4 regions of the Vreelandella sulfidaeris Esulfide1 genome follow, and region 2 is predicted to be linked to each of the others. Evidence: predicted binding sites of a transcription regulator. Region 2 holds the regulator's gene; each other region holds the start of a gene.
What was found. Region 2 encodes FNR, which switches genes on or off when oxygen is low (the NO sensors DNR and NnrR bind a similar motif). Its sites were predicted from a motif close to TTGATNTANATCAA; they were not measured.

Region 1: the regulator FNR is predicted to act here: its motif matches at 2,924-2,937, upstream of cyoA (ubiquinol oxidase subunit II).
Region 3: the regulator FNR is predicted to act here: its motif matches at 1,445-1,458, upstream of ACW44H_RS11845 (OmpW/AlkL family protein).
Region 4: the regulator FNR is predicted to act here: its motif matches at 1,713-1,726, upstream of frdA (fumarate reductase (quinol) flavoprotein subunit).

Annotation. Positions count from the first base shown of each region.
Region 1 covers NZ_CM133364.1:907,037-911,640, forward strand. Annotated here, with positions in the region: gene ACW44H_RS04210 (NupC/NupG family nucleoside CNT transporter) at 1-904, opposite strand, end outside; gene ACW44H_RS04215 (outer membrane protein OmpK) at 941-1,786, opposite strand; gene ACW44H_RS04220 (DeoR/GlpR family DNA-binding transcription regulator) at 2,095-2,862, shown strand; gene cyoA (ubiquinol oxidase subunit II) at 3,180-4,223, shown strand; gene cyoB (cytochrome o ubiquinol oxidase subunit I) at 4,227-4,604, shown strand, end outside.
Region 2 covers NZ_CM133364.1:3,312,761-3,317,364, forward strand. Annotated here, with positions in the region: gene ACW44H_RS15455 (sulfite exporter TauE/SafE family protein) at 1-237, shown strand, start outside; gene hemN (oxygen-independent coproporphyrinogen III oxidase) at 326-1,765, shown strand; gene fnr (fumarate/nitrate reduction transcriptional regulator Fnr) at 1,850-2,596, shown strand; gene ttcA (tRNA 2-thiocytidine(32) synthetase TtcA) at 2,589-3,509, opposite strand; gene ACW44H_RS15475 (DNA polymerase III subunit epsilon) at 3,635-4,288, opposite strand; gene ACW44H_RS15480 (DUF294 nucleotidyltransferase-like domain-containing protein) at 4,294-4,604, opposite strand, start outside.
Region 3 covers NZ_CM133364.1:2,525,739-2,530,342, reverse strand. Annotated here, with positions in the region: gene ACW44H_RS11855 (DUF3549 family protein) at 1-2, opposite strand, end outside; gene ACW44H_RS11850 (YqcC family protein) at 303-635, shown strand; gene ACW44H_RS11845 (OmpW/AlkL family protein) at 730-1,356, opposite strand; gene putP (sodium/proline symporter PutP) at 1,627-3,117, opposite strand; gene putA (bifunctional proline dehydrogenase/L-glutamate gamma-semialdehyde dehydrogenase PutA) at 3,468-4,604, opposite strand, start outside.
Region 4 covers NZ_CM133364.1:3,738,766-3,743,369, reverse strand. Annotated here, with positions in the region: gene menH (2-succinyl-6-hydroxy-2,4-cyclohexadiene-1-carboxylate synthase) at 1-98, shown strand, start outside; gene ACW44H_RS17400 (anion permease) at 107-1,576, opposite strand; gene frdA (fumarate reductase (quinol) flavoprotein subunit) at 1,834-3,609, shown strand; gene ACW44H_RS17390 (succinate dehydrogenase/fumarate reductase iron-sulfur subunit) at 3,606-4,358, shown strand; gene ACW44H_RS17385 (fumarate reductase subunit C) at 4,373-4,604, shown strand, end outside.

The DNA of each region.
Region 1 (4,604 bases), 1.8 Mb from region 2:
ACAGCCAGCCCAAGATCAATTCCAGGCTCAGTGAGTCAAAGCCCACCCAGCCGCCGACGCCGCCTAAAATGCCGTTGATCAACGCAATCAAGGCGATAAAGGCGAGTAGCATCGCGCCCACATTGGCCGCCAGCATCAAACCTGAGGTGGCGCCAGATGCCGCAGCGTCCAGCACGTTGGCGGGCTTGTCTTCCTGGGCCTCAATCTCTTCTTCCACCTTGGAAACGCTGTCGCTGTCGGTTACGTCTTGGGTTTCCGGCATAATCAGCTTGGCGAACAGTAAGCCCCCGGGCGCCGCCATAAAGGAGGCGGCGACTAAATACTCCATAGGAATACCCAGCGCGGCGTAGCCCGCCAATACAGAACCCGCCACCGACGCCAAGCCGCCGCACATAACGGCGAATAGCTGTGAAGGCGTCATACGGGCGATAAAGGGGCGCACCACCAATGGCGCTTCGGTTTGGCCGACGAAGATATTCGCGGTCGCGGAGAGCGATTCAGTCCGTGAGGTACCCAGCGCTTTTTGCAGAGCACCACCTAAAATGCGAATCACCCACTGCATAATGCCGATGTAGTAGAGCACGGCGATTAACGAGGAGAAGAAGATAATGACCGGCAGCACTTTAATCGCAAAGATAAAGCCGCTGTTCTCCACATCCGCTAAGCCGCCGAACAGAAAGCCGATACCGTCGTCGGCATATACCAATATTTGGCTAACGCCCGCGGATATGGCTTGTAGCACCGCCTGGCCAAACGGCACATAGAGTACAAAGGCACCAATTCCCGCTTGAATAGCAAAGGCGCCTAACACGGTGCGTAGCCGTATAGACTTACGGTCGTAAGAGAAGATCAGGGCGATGGCCACTAGGGTGACCATACCCACCAAGCTCATAAGGAGTGTCATGTGGGGATCCTTCGAGTCTGCGGGGGTTAACCGCTTTTATAGTAAGTTGAGCTTGACGGAGTAGATCATCGCATTCTGATAATCGTTGGGGGTGCCCAACTTGTTTTCAGAATAGCGGTACTGAATGCCGGTGGTGATCAAATCGCTTGGGTGCCACCATAGGCTTAGCGCACCATTGGTGCCCACACTGCCAGCTTTGTCGCCCACGTAGTTCTGTTCCAGATACTCGTCATCGCGACCAAAGGTCTGCTCATGCCAGTTAGTCACGCTGAAGTTCTGGTCGAGCGCGGCAAAATCATAACCCGCTACCCAGCCAGCCATAAAGCCATTCATTCCGGTATAGCTGTCACTTTGCACCCGCGCGGCGCCAATGAACGGCTTGAACCATAAACCGTTATCAAAGGTAGTGCGGTAACCCAGGCCTAAAATTTGATCCTGTTCGCGGCTTTCAAAACCGTAATCCCGGAAGTCATAAAGGTGCGCATAGATCGACAGCGGGCTGTCACCCAGATAGATGTGCGAGGTTACTTTACCCGCAGTACGGAAGTTGTCTTGACCGCCGCTCGATTCATCGAATTGATCGTTGGTTGGGTTCTCGAAATCAAAGAAGCCGTAAAACTCACCCCAGCTAAAGCCCGCGCCGCCTTCAATTTCGAGAAACATAAAGTCGCTTTTCGCCGCGTTGGTAGCAGTGCGTGCTTCGGTGCCGTTCGACCAATCAAGATAGTTGACCGAGACATTGGCAAACGACCATAACCGGTCAAGAGGGTGAGGCTGAGCGTCATCTGCAAATGCTGGAGTGACGAGGGCGGTACTTGCCAGTAAAGCGCCAGCACTAAGGGTGGCAAGCGATGAAGAGCGAGTGTGTTTTCGAGCAGTCATGTGAGCCTCAACAGGGTTATCGCGTAGCCATTTGCGAGTGGCTATCCGAGGTTAGAGTCGTGCGGGCTGGCGTTAATGTTAAAATTATAACATTTAGTGTTATTTTTCTAACGTTGATTTGCAAGCATTGTCACATCAACGCTATTTAAATGTCATATGTCTATCGTAAGCATCAATATTTGCGCTAGTAGGCGTCGCCACAGTGGAAATCTCGACGCTGCTCGCTCAGCATAGAAATAAAAATTGAAGCAACTGAATGGTCATATTGCGCTCATCACAACACGAGGTATTACAAGAGGATGCCCACCATGAATGGCCGTAGCGCGCTGCGCCTTGCCAAACTTCAGGAAGCGCTTGCCAGTGGCGGCACTCTTCATCTGCGTGATGCCGCAGAGCTATGCGATGTCTCAGAAATGACCATTCGCCGCGACCTCACCACCCAGGCGACAGCCATTAGCCTGTTGGGTGGTCGCTTAGTCATGGCGAGCTATCCGGGTGTAACGCCGATTTACGATTTAACCGAACAGCAGGCCAGCCACTATCAGGCGAAGTATCGGTTATGCCAGCGTGCACTCGCGTTTATCGAAGAGGGCGATACGCTGTTTATTGACTGTGGTTCGACGCTCATTCCCTTGTTGAGTCAGCTCAGTCATTTCCAAGAACTCACGGTGGTCACCTATGCGCTCAACGTTGCTAATGCTGTCGCAGTACTGCCTAACGTACGCTTAGTGCTATTGGGCGGGCTTTTTTATGCTGCCTCACAGTCGTTTGGCAGCGATAACATGACCGCCGCTATCGAACGGTTAGGTATCAATAAAGCGCTGATTTCAGCGGCGGGAGTGGACCTTGAGCGCGGAGTAAGCTGCTTCCACTTCCACGAAGTAGCACCTAAACAAGCTGCGATTGCCACGGCGATGCAGCGCTTGTTGGTAGTCGATGCCAGCAAATTTGGTGTGATCCGGCCGGCCTATTTCGCTTCGCTGGACGATTTTGATGTGGTAGTCACCGATGATCAGGGCGCACCGCAGCTGTTGGAGGGGCACGGTCGAAGTGTGCCTGCGGTGACAGTGGCGTAAGCGTTTTGCCGGTTGTCTACCCCTGTCAATACCTAGGGTGCGGCAATGCGCCACTTCTTAGATGATCTCGATCAAGAGAAAATACTTTAGTCTTAGCTGATCTAGCAAGCGAGACCCGACGCCAATTCCCACTTGGCGGCGCATATTTTTCCCGGAGCAATGGCGCTCAGTGCACTACGCATGTTCCTGAGCGTATGCTCTATGAGCATGTTTTGGGAAGAGTATGGGGTGATAGTTAGCTTGCTATTTAGCTGGCTAGTGTTTTATTGAACCCGTTGGTTTTGAAACCGGTTTTAAACCTTAGACGAGATCACACCATGCAACGACGCTCACTATGGCGCAGGCGAGGCACGCTAGTGCTCCTTGCGTTGTGTCTGTTACTAGCAGGCTGTAGTTCAGCTCTGTTAGACCCCAAAGGCCAAGTTGGCGCTGAGCAGCGCACGCTGATTCTGACCTCCTTTGGCCTGATGTTGATTGTGGTTATTCCTGTTATTGCCATGACGCTGCTGTTTGGCTGGCGCTATCGGCGTAGTAACAGCGGGGCTAAGTACCTTCCCGATTGGGCGCACTCCAATGCGATTGAAGCCGTGATCTGGATCGTGCCTTGCGCAATTATCGCTGTGCTTGCGCTGTTGACCTGGAAAACCTCGCATAGCCTTGATCCGCACAAGCCGCTGGAAAGCGACGTAGCGCCGATCGAAATTCAGGCAGTCGCGCTGGATTGGAAATGGCTGTTTATCTACCCCGAACAAGGCATCGCCAGCGTGAACGAAGTGGCTTTCCCGGTGGATACCCCGGTGCGTTTTCGGGTCAGCTCCGGCTCGGTGATGAATGCCTTTTTCATTCCGCACTTAGGTAGCCAGATCTACGCCATGGCAGGCATGGATAACGACCTGCATCTCCTTGCCGATGAAATCGGCAACTACCCTGGACGCTCCACCAACTACAGTGGTGCGGGTTTCTCCGGCATGACCTTTGAAGCCAAGGTGACCACCCCTGGCGAGTTTGATGACTGGGTTGAAAACGTACGCGGTGCCTCTGAAGCGCTGACCTACCCCGAGGGCTATGAAGCGTTGGCTGAGCCCACTGAGTCGCACCCGGTTGAGTACTACTCGGCGATTTCGCCATCGCTATACGAAAGCATCCTGAAAAGCTTCCATACCGGCGGTGAGCACACGATGGACGGCGATCACCCAATGGACGGCGACCATCAAATGAGCAGCGACCATGCTGATTCTGCCGATGGCGATAACACCCATGCCACTCCAGAAGCGGCCGCATCCGGTCACCACACCAACAACCATGCTAGTCAGGATCATGCCATGCGCAGCCATCCCACTAGCGTTGAAGCAGGGGGTTAAGCTGTGTTTGGAAAACTCACTTTAGAGGCAATTCCCTATCACGAACCGATCATCATGGTCGTCGCGGCCTTTATGGCCATTGGGGGGATCGCGCTGTTAGGCGCGTTAACCTACTACCGCAAGTGGGGCTGGCTGTGGAACGAGTGGTTTACCTCCGTTGACCACAAAAAGCTCGGCATCATGTACTTTATCGTTGCGCTGGTGATGCTGCTACGCGGCTTCTCCGATGCGATTATGATGCGTACCCAACAGGCCATGGCCGCTGGGGGCGCCGCGGGTTATTTACCGCCCGAACACTACGATCAGATCTTCACCGCCCACGGCGTGATCATGATCTTCTTTGTCGCCATGCCCATGGTCATCGGCCTAATGAACCTGGTG
Region 2 (4,604 bases):
GGGCTGGTTTACTCCATGCTGGCCTGGAGTTTAGCGATTGCCGACCCATTGCAAGGGGCACTGCTAATGGGCGCCTTTGGGCTTGGTACATTGCCCGCGTTATTAGCGACTGGACTTGCTGCGCGCCAGTTAAGCCATCTCATACGTCACCCTGCAACACGCAGCGTAGCCGCGTTAACCATTATCACCTTTGCGCTTTGGCAGCTTTGGACCCTCACAACACATAATCTTCACTAACATGATATGGCTCAACGTTTAGTGCGTATCGGCGAGTTAGGCTGGCATTAAAGTTTTAACGCCACTTTTAACGCCGGAGCGACACTTCATGCCCGTTCATGCCTTTGCGGCTTCTTCTATGATCACTTCAACCAAGGCCAGGCCAGCCACCGGGCAGACAGGTTGGGATGAAGCTTTACTACGCCGCTACGATACCAGCGGCCCGCGCTACACCTCCTACCCCACGGCACTGTCGTTTCATAACCAATTTACCCCTAGTGATTTGACCCAGGCGCTAGAGCGCAGCAATACCAGCAAGCGTTCACTCTCGCTGTATGTGCACATCCCTTTCTGCCGAAAAATCTGCTTCTACTGCGCCTGTAATAAAATCGCCACCAAGAATACCGCTCTGGCTGAACCCTACTTAGCCCGACTCGACCGCGAAATGGTACTGACCGCCCGCCACTTAGATACCACAAGGCCGGTTGAGCAGTTACATTGGGGAGGCGGTACACCCACATTTCTCAGTTTGAATCAGATGGGCGATCTGATTGATCGTTTGGATGCGCGTTTTGGGCTTTCGTCATCTCCAAATCGCGATTACGCGATTGAAATAGATCCTCGCGAAGCGGATGTGTTCACGCTGCGCCATCTTGAGTCACTCGGCTTTAATCGCATCAGTCTGGGCGTGCAAGATTTAAACCCGCTGGTGCAGAAGGCCATTAACCGCATTCAGCCTAGAATACTCACCGAAACGCTGATGGATGAAGCGCATCGATTGGGTTTTAGGTCTTTGAATCTTGATTTGATTTATGGCCTGCCGTTTCAAACTGAAAAGAGCTTTGCTGACACCTTGCGCCAGGTAATTGAGCTGAACCCCGCACGGCTTTCTGTGTTTAATTACGCCCATATGCCTGATCGCTTCCCCCCTCAGCGGCGCATTAATGTCGATGACTTGCCAGGCGGCGAAGAGAAGCTGGCGATTCTTCGTACCACTATTGAAATGCTCACCGCGGCGGGTTATGTACATATAGGTATGGATCACTTTGCCCGTCCTGACGACAGCTTAGCCATTGCCCAGCGTGAAGGCTCGCTACAGCGCAACTTCCAGGGCTACTCCAGCCATGCTCAGTGTGACTTGATTGGCCTTGGCGTTTCGGCTATTTCTCGCATTGATGATATCTATGCGCAAAATCCTAGCGATCTGACACGCTACGAAGCGTCGCTGGATCAGGGGCAGCTTGCCACAGTGCGCGGCATACGCTTAAGTGATGACGACCTGATCCGGCGAGACGTGATTGAGCGGCTGATGTGCGATATGCGTATTGATTTGGCCACGGTTAGTCAACGCTGGAACATTGATGCTCCGCGCTACTTTGCGCCAGCACTTGAACATCTGCAAAGCGCCGAGCAAGATGGTCTGCTAACGCGAAGCGGCGATCAACTAAGCGCTACCCCCATTGGCCGACTGCTAATTCGCCATATAGCGATGGCGTTTGATGCTCACCTGCCGCAGCAAACGGGCCAAGGCTACTCAAAGATTGTTTAATAATCTTTAAGCAGGCATGCCAAAGCTATTATAATAAGTAAGGTTTTTCTAATCGATAAGCGGCACTCACTCAAGGAGCAACGCATGCTGGAATCCATGAGCCCCAGACGCTCGCTACTCCACGAAGCTCGCTGCCAAACCTGCAGCTTGAGTTCACTGTGCTTGCCGCTTGCCCTTGAACTGGACGACATGGGACAGTTCGATGCCATTATTCGCCGCCGTGCGCCGCTGAAAAAAGGCGCGCTACTGTTTCGCCAGGGAGATGCCTTTACCAGTGTTTACGCGGTACGTTCAGGCAGCCTGAAACAAGTCACATCAGAAGGGAACGGCAGCGAGCAACTGACCAATTTCTATCTACCTAGTGAATTGGTCGGGCTAGATGGGATTGATGAAGAGCAATATCCCGGGAGCGTAATCGCCCTGGAAACGACCACGGTTTGCGAAATCCCCTTTGATCGCCTGGATTTACTGTCAGAAGAGTTGCCCGAACTACGTGGCCAGCTGTATCGCAGCATGAGCAAAGAATTACGCGACGACCGGCGCATGATGCGCCTGTTATCACGTAAAACCGCTGACCAGCGGCTGGCAAGCTTTTTGATTACGCTTTCAGATCGTTTTCGTCGGCGGGGTTACTCGCCTTACAGCTTTCGCCTTTCAATGCCCAGAGCCGATATCGGCAACTACCTAGGGCTGGCGGTGGAAACGGTCAGCCGCATCTTAAGCCGCCTTCAGCAGCAGAATGTAGTGGCGGTTTCGGGGCGAGAGGTTAACATTCTGGACATGCAGCGTTTGATAACTCTCGCCGAAGAAGAGCAGCAAACGGTTAGCTGACGTTAAACGCCTGGATTCGCCCGGCCAGTAACTCTGCCTGCTTGGCCTCTAAACCTGCAAAATCGAACAGATTGCGGTCTGCCAGTTGGGAAGGCGCGATATTGGTGACGGCTTTAAACATGCTTTCCAGGCGGCCGGGGAATTTTTTATCCCATTCAGCGAGCATCTCTTTGACTACTTGGCGCTGCATATTAGGCTGGGAACCACAAAGATTGCAGGGAATAATCGGGAATTCCATCAACCGAGAAAACTCAGCAATATCCGCCTCTTTACAATAAGCCAAAGGCCGAATAACGATATTCTTGCCATCATCGGAGAGCAGCTTGGGCGGCATCGCTTTCAGGTTGCCCCCAAAGAACATATTGAGAAACAACGTTTCAAGAATATCTTCGCGGTGGTGACCAAGAGCAATTTTATTGGCGCCAATCTCTTCTGCAAAGCCATACAGCGAGCCGCGCCGCAGGCGTGAACAGAGCGCACAGGTGGTTTTGCCTTCTGGGGTTTTCTCCTTTACTACCGAGTAGGTATCACGTTCGACAATATGATATTCAACGCCCTGCTTATCCAGATAACTAGGCAGCACGTGCTCGGGAAATCCCGGCTGCTTTTGGTCTAAATTGACCGCCACCAGTGAAAAGTTGATCGGTGCATTGCGCTGCAAGTTGCGCAAAATCTCCAGCATCGTGTAGCTGTCTTTACCACCGGAGAGGCATACCATGACGCGATCGCCTTCATTGATCATTTGGTAATCAATAATCGCATTGCCCACTTCTCGGCGCAGGCGCTTTTGCAACTTGTTAAATTCACGCTTCTGCTTGGCGTCAGCCAGCTCAGGCTGGCCTTGCGCCGGAGCAGCGGGGGCGGCTGCTAAAGTGTCAAGGTGAGCAGGGTCAAAATGATTGAGAGATTGCATGGTATAGGCACTGCCGAGTGTGAAAGGCGCTAGAGCGGAAAAAGTAGGCGCTATTCTAACAACACTCAGCGCCCGACCCAACTTTCTGTCTCTAAGAGCCCTCTGTCTCTAAGTGCCCTCTGTCTCTAAGCGGCCTCAGCCATCGTGCGCTGCAGTCGCATATAGAGTAGTGCGCTGGCTGTCGCCTCGCCTAACACACTCTGCATCCCTAAGGCGGGAACTTTCCAGCACGTCAGCGCCTGAGCAAAGCTGCTGGGCGCGTCGATCTCTGGATGCAAGCGGCGCAGCCGGCGTTGATGCAGCTTGGCCACATCGATCTGGGCATTAGGCAGTGAAAAGCCCAACTGCTTACTCAGCAGCGCATTCAATGCGCTAATGCGCGGCTCTAATTTCCAGCCGATAATCGGTCGATTGCCAATGAATTCCACTAACGCGCTTAAGTTATCCCTGTTAGGTGGCATTACTTCCCCTGCTTGGCATAGCAAGTGGTGACGGCGCAGCGTTGCACTCTCGGGCTGCCTCGCACAACCTAAGGTGATTACAAAAGCGCGACTGGTGCGCACTTGCTGTTGGCTCATCGCCACCGCCGCCAAGCTAATCACTGGTGAAGTGGGTGTAGGCATTGCAGTGCAGGCAAGCGCTACTAGCTCTTCACCCATATAGGGCTGAAACAGCCAGGCATAGGGAGAATCCGCACAGCGTCGCCGGTCACTTTCACGACGCATTAGGGTACGCAGTGAGCCACTAAATAACGCCACGTGCCGATCTAACAACCGCATTCCGCTCACGAATACTCCAAATGGTAACGATGGGAAAGCCGCTGCTTAAAGTCTTTGACAATATGCAGCGCCTCACGCAATAGGTCACGTTCGAGCGAAGAGAGGGTTTGCACCACGACACGATTGGTGCGATTCGTCTCTTGCGGCGTACTAGGCGTTTCCAGGGCGGCAAGCTGCTGCCTAAGACGTAGTTCGGTAAAGAGCGCCAACGCCTCGCCCAGGTCCTCGGCAAAACGTCGATCCAAACGGCCATCAACGACCAGAGCGTCAAGGCGGTCGAGGGTCGAGGTGGCTTTGATACGCCGCTCAAGCGCCA
Region 3 (4,604 bases), 790 kb from region 2:
ATGACATCCTTCCGCGTTGCAAGCCTGCACTCTACCTTGATGATGTGTCACTGTCAGCCGCAGTGATTGATAAACATTGCGCTAATGCCTGCCGTTAATGACAGTGCGGTTAAAAATTAAACAACTGGACGCAAGCCGCATGGGAGCAAGGCTGGCGAAACCTTTCCATAGTTTATCCACAGGCTCGTGCAGGTTTTCTGTGAGTCTATGGATAACTTTTTTCAGGCGATCTCAATTGGCAAGCCGTGCACTGAATGGGGATAATAACCAGGCAACAGAATTTTTCATTTTTTAAGGTGTTTATGGATACTTATCAGCCGCTGCAGACAGCGCTACTTGAGCTTGAGGCGTCGATGAAAGCCGCCAATTTATGGCGCATGCCGACACCGGATGCAGATGCATTTGCTAGCCAGCAGCCGTTTTGCATCGATACGATGACGCTGCCTCAATGGATACGCTTTGTGTTTATTGCTCGCTTGAACGCATTAATTGATGCACGGGCTGCCATGCCGGCCAAGTGCGAGGTTGCTCCCGCCGTAGCGGCCTATTTGCAGCAGGAAAAAACACCCGCCCATCACCAACTGCTTGTTGTTCGGGCCGTTGAGAAAGTGGACCAGTTAGTCACAGAAAACTGAGCGGTTGTTAAAGAGGCATGTCATTGAAAGCACAAAGCCCGCCGCAAGGCAGGCTTTATAAGGTGGCATACGTAATAACGGTTCTACAGGCGGCTTAGAAGCGGTAGCTGAGGCCCGCCATCACAACGACTGGGTCGATCTCAACGGTGCCAGCATCTGTGCCGCCCACTTTGACATCGGTATCGATGTCGATGTACCAAGCTGCAGCGTTTAACGCCCAATGATCATCAATCAGAAGATCGACACCTACTTGGCCTGCGGCGCCCCAAGAGTCATCAAGGTCTAAATCACCAATCGCCAGTTCTTCATCGGAGAAGTGCGTGTAGTTAATACCGGCGCCGATATAGGGCTGTACGCGAGCTTGCGTGCCACCCAGCGGGTAGTACTGCAGCGTTAAAGTAGGCGGTAAGTGCTTGGTGGAAGCAAGGTTATCGCCGTTTAAATGGATGTCGTGTTCAAATGGCAGGGCTGCCAGCAGTTCCACGCCGACTTTATCGTGGAAGCGATAGCCCAAGGTGAACGCGAAATTGGTTTCATCCTGAACATCCACTGATAGCGCACCGTTGGCCAGTGAACCGTTGTCGCTGGTGGGGGCGACTTTGGCAACGCCAACGCGGGTGAAAAAGTCGCCAGCGCCGTAGGCGAATGCTTGGCTGCTGGTCATCAATGCCGCAGTGGCAATACTGGAAACGAGTAAGGTGGAAAGGGCGGCTTTACGCATGAGTTGACTCCTAGTGGCGTTGCTAAGCGGCTACTGATGAGCCACTTCATGATGTTTAAGAGTCTAATGAAGAGGGGACAACGGATTATTGATCTAGGGCAAGGGTTGGCTGTCTTCGCGCCAGATTCGCTGTTAACAGAATGATCTGAGGCCATGAAAAAGGCCACCCGAAGGTGGCCCGATCGCATACAGCTCAGAAGAGCTGTAATGCATGGACCTTCCCAAGATCGGTGTACCTGACACGGGAAGGCCTCATAACCCACTTATTGATTAGCGGGTGATGTGCTGATACTCACCAGCATCGGCAGTCATACTGCTGACGGCTATGATGGCAATCATAGAAGCGATGAAGCCAGGAATGATTTCGTACACGCCAGGGCCACCCATGAATTCACCGTTCCAACCCAAGGCAATCCAGATCATGACGGTAGCGGCACCTACCACCATACCTGCGATAGCGCCGGCGCCATTGGTACGTGACCACATCAGTGACAAGATAATCAGCGGACCAAACGCAGCACCAAAGCCTGCCCAAGCATTACTGACTAAGCCCAATACCTGGGAGTCTTCATCAGAGGCAATAATGGCGGCCACAATACCCACAAGCACGACGCAGACACGGCCTACGGCCACACTCTGTTGCTCGGTTGCATTCTTGTGGAAGAACAGGCGATAGATGTCTTCTGTCAGCGATGATGATGCCACCAGCAACTGACTGGAAATAGTACTCATGACCGCAGCAAGCAGGGCAGCATAGAGAAAGCCAGTGACCAGCGGATGGAATAACAGATTCGCTAGGATAATAAAGATGGTTTCCGGATCCTCGACATCCAACCCATTACGGATGGCATAGGCCCGACCAAATATACCCAGAGAAACGGCACCAATAAGGGAAATAAGCATCCAGCCCATGCCAATGTTACGGGCAATCGGAACATCCTTTTGTGACCGGATGGCCATGAAGCGCACAATGATATGTGGCTGCCCAAAATAGCCTAACCCCCAGGTAACCGCAGACAGCCAGCCGATAAAGGTGAGCCCCGACGTCCAGGATAGCAGCGTGGGATCGACCTCATTTAGGGTCTGTGATGCTTGGGAGAAGCCACCACCGCCTTCGCCGAACAGTACCACCGCAGGCATGATCACCAGCGCTAACATCATGATGCAGCCCTGTACGAAATCCGTCATGCTCACGGCCAGGAAGCCACCTACAACGGTGTAGATAAGCACCACGCCGAGAGTGATCATGACACCCATGCCGTAGTTGCTCATATCGCCAAAGTTATAAACGCCTGTAAACGCGTTTTCAAACAGCTTGCCGCCTGCCACTAAGCCTGAGGCTGTATACACCGCGAAGAAGATAACGATAACGATGGCCGATACCGTGCGCAGGGACAGCGCGCGTGTTGGGAACCGGTTCGCCAGGAAAGCTGGAATGGTTATCGCATTGCCGTAGTGAATCGTCTGTTCACGCAGACGCGGTGCAACCAAAATCCAGTTGAAGAGTGCCCCTACGAGCAGGCCGATACCGATCCAGGCGGAGCCCAGGCCTGAGACGAACATCGCCCCGGGTAAACCAAGCAACAACCAGCCGCTCATATCCGAAGCACCGGCCGAAAGGGCCGCCACTTGTGGGCTGAGGGTCCGGCCACCCAGCATATAATCTTCTGAGGAAGACGTAGATTTGCGCATGGCGTAAACGCCGATGGCGATCATGAGCGCAAAGTAACCAAATAAACTAATCCAAACACCAGTAGCCATGAAAGTTCTCCAGTTCGTTAGAACGGAACTAGGCTCTGTACGAAAAAATGCCTGCGTTCGCCGACTTTTCGTACAACCCTAGCGCCGACAGGTTCAGCGCCTTTACCGAATGGAAATCGGTAGCAACACCGTCTTTTTTGTTAACCTATTTTTTTATTCACGTGACTGGCCCCGGCGAGCGCCCATGAGAAATGTTGTCGGAGAGGTGGTTTGTACGTTGATACGAACGGTTCCCTTCGCCCTGCATAAGGCCTAGATAGGCCATGAATGTGGAGGCAATCCCTATATTATTGTCGACCATAAGATGGTTTCCTGTTTAGGAGTTCAGGTTAATGATATTGATGAGCGACTTACTCATCACCTAGCGCCAGCAGCGACGCGTTCCCGCCTAAGGCAGCGGTGTTGTTAGTAATCGTTTTCTCAGTCACAAAACGATGCAGATAGTGAAGGCCGCCGGCTTTTGGCCCCGTACCAGAAAGCCCTTGGCCACCGAATGGCTGAACACCCACCACTGCCCCGATGATATTACGGTTAATGTAAACATTACCGACGCGCATTTTCTGCGCTATTTCTGCGGCAAACGATTCGTTACGGCTATGCACGCCAAACGTCAGGCCATAGTTGCGACCGTTAATGTCATTAATAACCTTATCAAGCTCGCTGGCTTTGTAACGCACGATATGCAGTATGGGTCCGAACTGCTCGCGGGTGAGCGAATCGATGCTATCAATAGTGAAGGCGACAGGCGCCACGAAAGTGCCATCTTGGGTATGTTCAGCGGCCATCGGCGTTTCCGCTACTAGCCGGTTTTCGGCTTTTAATTTTTCGATATGCGCTAGTAACCCTTTACGGGCATCTTCGTCGATGACGGGGCCTACATCGGTACCTAAATCACGAGGATCACCAATATGTAGCTCAGCCATCGCGCCCTCAAGAATCTCGATCACCCGGTCGGCTACGTCATCTTGAAGGTAAAGGACACGCAATGCCGAACAGCGCTGTCCGGCGCTCTGAAACGCTGATTGAATAACATCAACCACGACCTGTTCGGGCAGGGCAGTAGAGTCGACAATCATGGCGTTCATCCCGCCGGTTTCTGCAATCAGCGTAGCCAGCGGTGCATTTTCACGTGCTGCCAATGCGCGGTTAATAATTTGCGCGGTATCGGTACCACCAGTGAATACAACGCCGGTGATCCGCGGGTCGGAGGTCAACACGCTACCCACTGTGGGACCATCACCGGGTAGTAGCTGTACGACATCACGTGGCATGCCCGCTTCGTGTAATAGCTCAATGACCCGGTGGGCCACAATTGATGTTTGTTCTGCAGGTTTGGCCAGCACGGTGTTGCCGGAAACCGCTGCTGCGACAACCTGGCCGCAGAAAATCGCCACCGGGAAGTTCCAGGGGCTAATCGCCGCAAATACACCCTTACCACCCATAAACAAGCGATTGGACTCGCCTGTGGGGCCAGGTAGCTCTATTAC
Region 4 (4,604 bases), 430 kb from region 2:
TGCACCAGATCACGCTAGACGGGGGGCACAACCTTCATGCTGAACAGCCTGGTGAAATCTCACAACAGATCAACGCTTGGTATCAAACGTTTGGCTAAACCAGTGGTCAGCTAATCACCATTAACCAGGGTAGGCCGATCACCAGCCAAGCCACTAGAAATAGCAACCCGAAGATTGCTCCTAGCCGCCAGAAGAGTGTGCTGGGTAGATAGCCACTGCCGTAGTAGACGGGGCTTGGGCCCGTGCCGTAGGGGGTGAGAATGCCCATAAAGCCCAGCGTGGGAAGTAGCAGCAGAACAAACATCTGCATATCCAACCCGGCAATCCCCGATGCCGCTGCCAGAATCACCGGCAGCAGGGCGGTAACGTGCGCTGTCACGCTGGCGAAGAAATAGTGCAGTAGATAGAAGATGGCCACCAGTGCCACCATGGCCATCAGCGGGTCGAAGTGGCTGATCTGCCCGCCGACCACATTGCCAAACCAATTAACGAAACCCACTAGGCTCAGCCCACCTGCGAGTGCTACCAAGGTGGCAAACCATACAAAGGTATTCCAGGCGGCATGGTTATCGAGAATATCCTTCCAACTCACGATGCCCACTAACAGCATCCCGCAGATGACCAATAAACCCACCAGTGACCCAGAGATAACACTGCCCGCAAAAATCCATAGCAATAGGGCAGTGACCACCATCATGACCAGTATTATTTCATTACGGGTCAGTGCTCCCAGCTTGGTTAACTCCTTTCCAGCCCAATCGGAAATTTCATTACCCGCTTTCACCTCGGGGGCGCATAACCAATAACTCAGTAGCGGCACCAGTAAAAGCAGCAGAATGCCCACCGGCACGACGGCCATGAACCACTGCCCCCAGTTGATACGAATACCGGTGGTGCTTTCAGTTAGTGCGATAGCCAATAGGTTGGGTGCCAGCGCGGTTAAAAATAGTGAGCTTGTCACACAGGTAGATGCGAGCGCTGTCCACATAAGAAAACTGCCCATGCGCTTCATGCTGGGATCATTAGGGTGGGAGTCGTAAAGCGGTGGCAGGTTACGAATTACCGGGTAGATGGTACCCGCACTACGCGCCGTATTAGAGGGCGTAAAGGGCGCCAGAATGCCATCGGCAATCATTACCGCGTAGCCCAGGGTTAAGGTGCGTTTACCCATTGCCTTGACCAGCCAGAGTGATATTCGCCTGCCCAAGCCGGTCTTTTCATAGCCCAGGGCAAACATAAAGGCGCCAAAAATTAGCCAGACGGTGGAGTTGGTAAAGCCCGACACGGCCCATGAGAATGCTTGGTTGGCGGCATTAAAGCCGTCAGTTGCCAGTTGCTCCGGAGAGAACAGCACCCACCGCGAAAGCAGTGCCACCAGCGTAACGCCGACCAGCCCCACCACCGCACCGGGCAAGGGTTCGAGAATCAAGCCAACGACACAGCCGAGAAAAATGGCGAAGAAGTACCACGCATGGGGCGCAAGCCCCGGTGGAGTGGGGATCAGCGCGACAATAATAGCGACTGCTAACGGCGCTAGCAGTTTCCATCGCGGTGAGGGTTGGGCATTGGTAGTCATGCGGCACCTCTCTTCAGTGTTTAGCGTATTTACTTTTGTCGCTTGGTGGGCAGCTATCTGCCTGGCAGTAATTGCCCTGAAGAGTAAGCGGTGTGGCATTAAGGTAAAAGCAACGATAACTTAATTTTCGCCTTCCTTGACGTACGTCAATACTCCTTTCGAGTAATAATCGCGGCCTGCTAGGGGTATGGTAATTTGAAAAGAAGAAGGCGCCGCAGCGTATCGCCATTACGACCTGACTAACGGAAGGAAGCGTCATGCAACAGCGAGATTTCGATATCGTTATTGTGGGTGGAGGAGGGGCAGGCCTACGCGCTGCCATTGGCGCGGCCGAGCAGGCTAAGGAGCAAGGTACTCCCCAGCGTATTGCACTGCTCTCCAAGGTATACCCCATGCGCTCTCATACCGTGGCCGCCGCCGCCGTCACCAGTGCCGAGGATTCCCATCAGGCCCACTTTGACGACACTGTGTCAGGCGGGGATTGGTTGGTTGAACAAGGCGTCGTTGATTACTTTGTCCACCACGCTTATCAAGAGCTGGTACAGATGGAGCGCTGGGGTTGCCCCTGGAGCCGTAAAGACGATGGCCAAGTGCAGGTGCGCCGCTTTGGCGGTATGAAAACCGCCCGCACTTGGTTCGCGGCCGATAAAACCGGCTTCCATATGCTGCATACGCTGTTTCAAACTTCGCTGAAATACCCTGAGATCGAGCGTTTTGATGAGTACTTCGTAGTCGACTTGGCCGTTCATGAAGGGGCTGTCATCGGCGTGATAGCCCTGCAAATCGCCACCGGTGAATTGACCTTGCTGCGCGCTAAAGCGGTGATTCTTGCTACCGGCGGCGCAGGGCGCCTGTTCCGCTTCAATACCAACGCGGGTATTGTCACCGGCGACGGCATGGCGATGGCCTACCGTCACGGCGTGGCACTGCGGGATATGGAATTTGTGCAATACCACCCCACAGGCCTGCCTGGTTCCGGTATTTTGATTACCGAAGCGTGCCGGGGCGAAGGGGGCATTTTGCTCAATAAAGATGGCTATCGCTATCTGCAGGATTATGGCCTAGGCCCGGAAACACCATTGGGTAAGCCGGAAAACAAGTACATGGAGCTGGGGCCTCGGGACAAACTTTCCCAGGCCTTTTGGCAGGAACAGCAGGCGGGCCGCACCGGCAAGTTTGGCGACAGCGACGTGGTCTATCTCGACCTGCGTCACCTGGGTGAGAAATATATCTTAGAGCGTTTGCCGTTTATCTGCGAGCTGGCCAAAGCCTATATCAACGTTGATCCGGTGAAAGAGCCGATTCCCATTCGCCCAGCGGTTCACTACACCATGGGCGGGATCGAAACCGACCCTCAGTGCGAAACCTCGATTGCCGGGCTATACGCCGCTGGGGAGTGCGCCTCCGTCGGTTTACATGGGGCCAACCGGCTGGGTTCCAACTCGCTTACCGAGCTACTGGTCTTTGGCCGCTTGGCCGGCGAGCAAGCAAGTCAACGTGCAGCGCAAACCGAGTGGGCCGATATGCACTTGCTGGAAGCCCAGGGTGATCGTCAGCAAGCCAAACTACTGCGACTCTGTGACGGAACCGGCAGTGGGGAGAACTGGGTAGAACTCAAGCACGCCATGGTGCAGGCCATGGAGAGCGGCTGCGGTATTTATCGCACTGAAAAGGGCATGCAGGAATCGCTTGATACCATGCGTCAACTGCGTGCGCGCTTTAACAAGGTTCGCGTAAACGATACCAGCAAGATCTTCAACACCGAGCTACTGGAGTGCCTGGAGCTTGAGTGTGGCCTGGATATTGCCGAAGCTTCTTGCTTAAGTGCACTGGAGCGGCGTGAATCCCGCGGTGCTCATCAGCGCTTGGATGAAGGCATGCAGAAGCGCGACGATGTTAATTACCTCAAGCACAGCCAGGTCTTTTATCAAGGCGATGCCCATGCCGAGCTGCACTGGCAGGAGGTCGATGTGCGGTTTTCCGCACCGTCTGAGCGGGCCTATGGCGATGCGGGCAAGGGGGGCAAGGTATGAACACCCAGCAGATCAGCACCAAACAAGTCAGCGTCAAACGCTATCTGCCAGATAGCTCGGCTGAACCTTTCTGGCAGCAGTACGAGTTACCGGTGGACGACAGTACCTCGCTACTGGATGCCCTCAACCATATCAAAGAGCAGCTCGATAGCACGCTGAGTTACCGCTGGTCGTGCCGCATGGCGATTTGTGGCTCCTGCGGGGTCATGGTTAACGGCATTCCCAAGCTCGGCTGCAAAACTTTTTTGCGTGATTATGACGGTGATATCCGCATCGAGCCGCTATCCCACTTCCCCGTACAGCGGGATCTGGTGATGGATATGGAAATATTCCTTGAGCACTTGGCCGCGGTTAAGCCCTATTTGATCGATGACAATCCGGTGAAATCTTACGACCCCCAGGCGCCGGAAACCTATCAACAGTCGCCCGAACAGCTCGCCCGCTACAAGCAGTTCGCTAACTGCATTAATTGTGGCCTTTGCTACTCGGCTTGCCCGCAGTTTGGACTTAATCCTGAGTTCCTTGGCCCGGCGGCGCTGACGCTGGCCCACCGTTACAACCTGGATAGCCGCGACCACGGCAAGAAGCAGCGCATGGCGGAGCTCAATCGCCACGAAGGGGTGTGGAGCTGCACCTTTGTGGGCTTCTGCTCCAAGGTGTGCCCCAAGCACGTCGACCCGGCCGCTGCGGTGAATCAGGGTAAGGTCGAGGCGGCCAAACACACGCTTATTGCGCTGTTTAAAGGTTAGAGGGAGGAGAAGTCGTGGATAAATTATCGTCGCAACGCCTGCCGCCACTGAAGCGCAACTGGTGGCTGAAACACCGCTTTTTTAAACTCTATATGCTGCGCGAAGCCACAGTATTGCCGCTGGTTTTCTTCACGCTCTGTTTACTCGCCGGTATGGTTGCACTTCTTCAAGGGGCAGAGAGCTGGCAAGGGTGGATCGCCTTTATGCGTTCCCCCATCGTATTTGTGCTGAATCTTCTTGCATTGG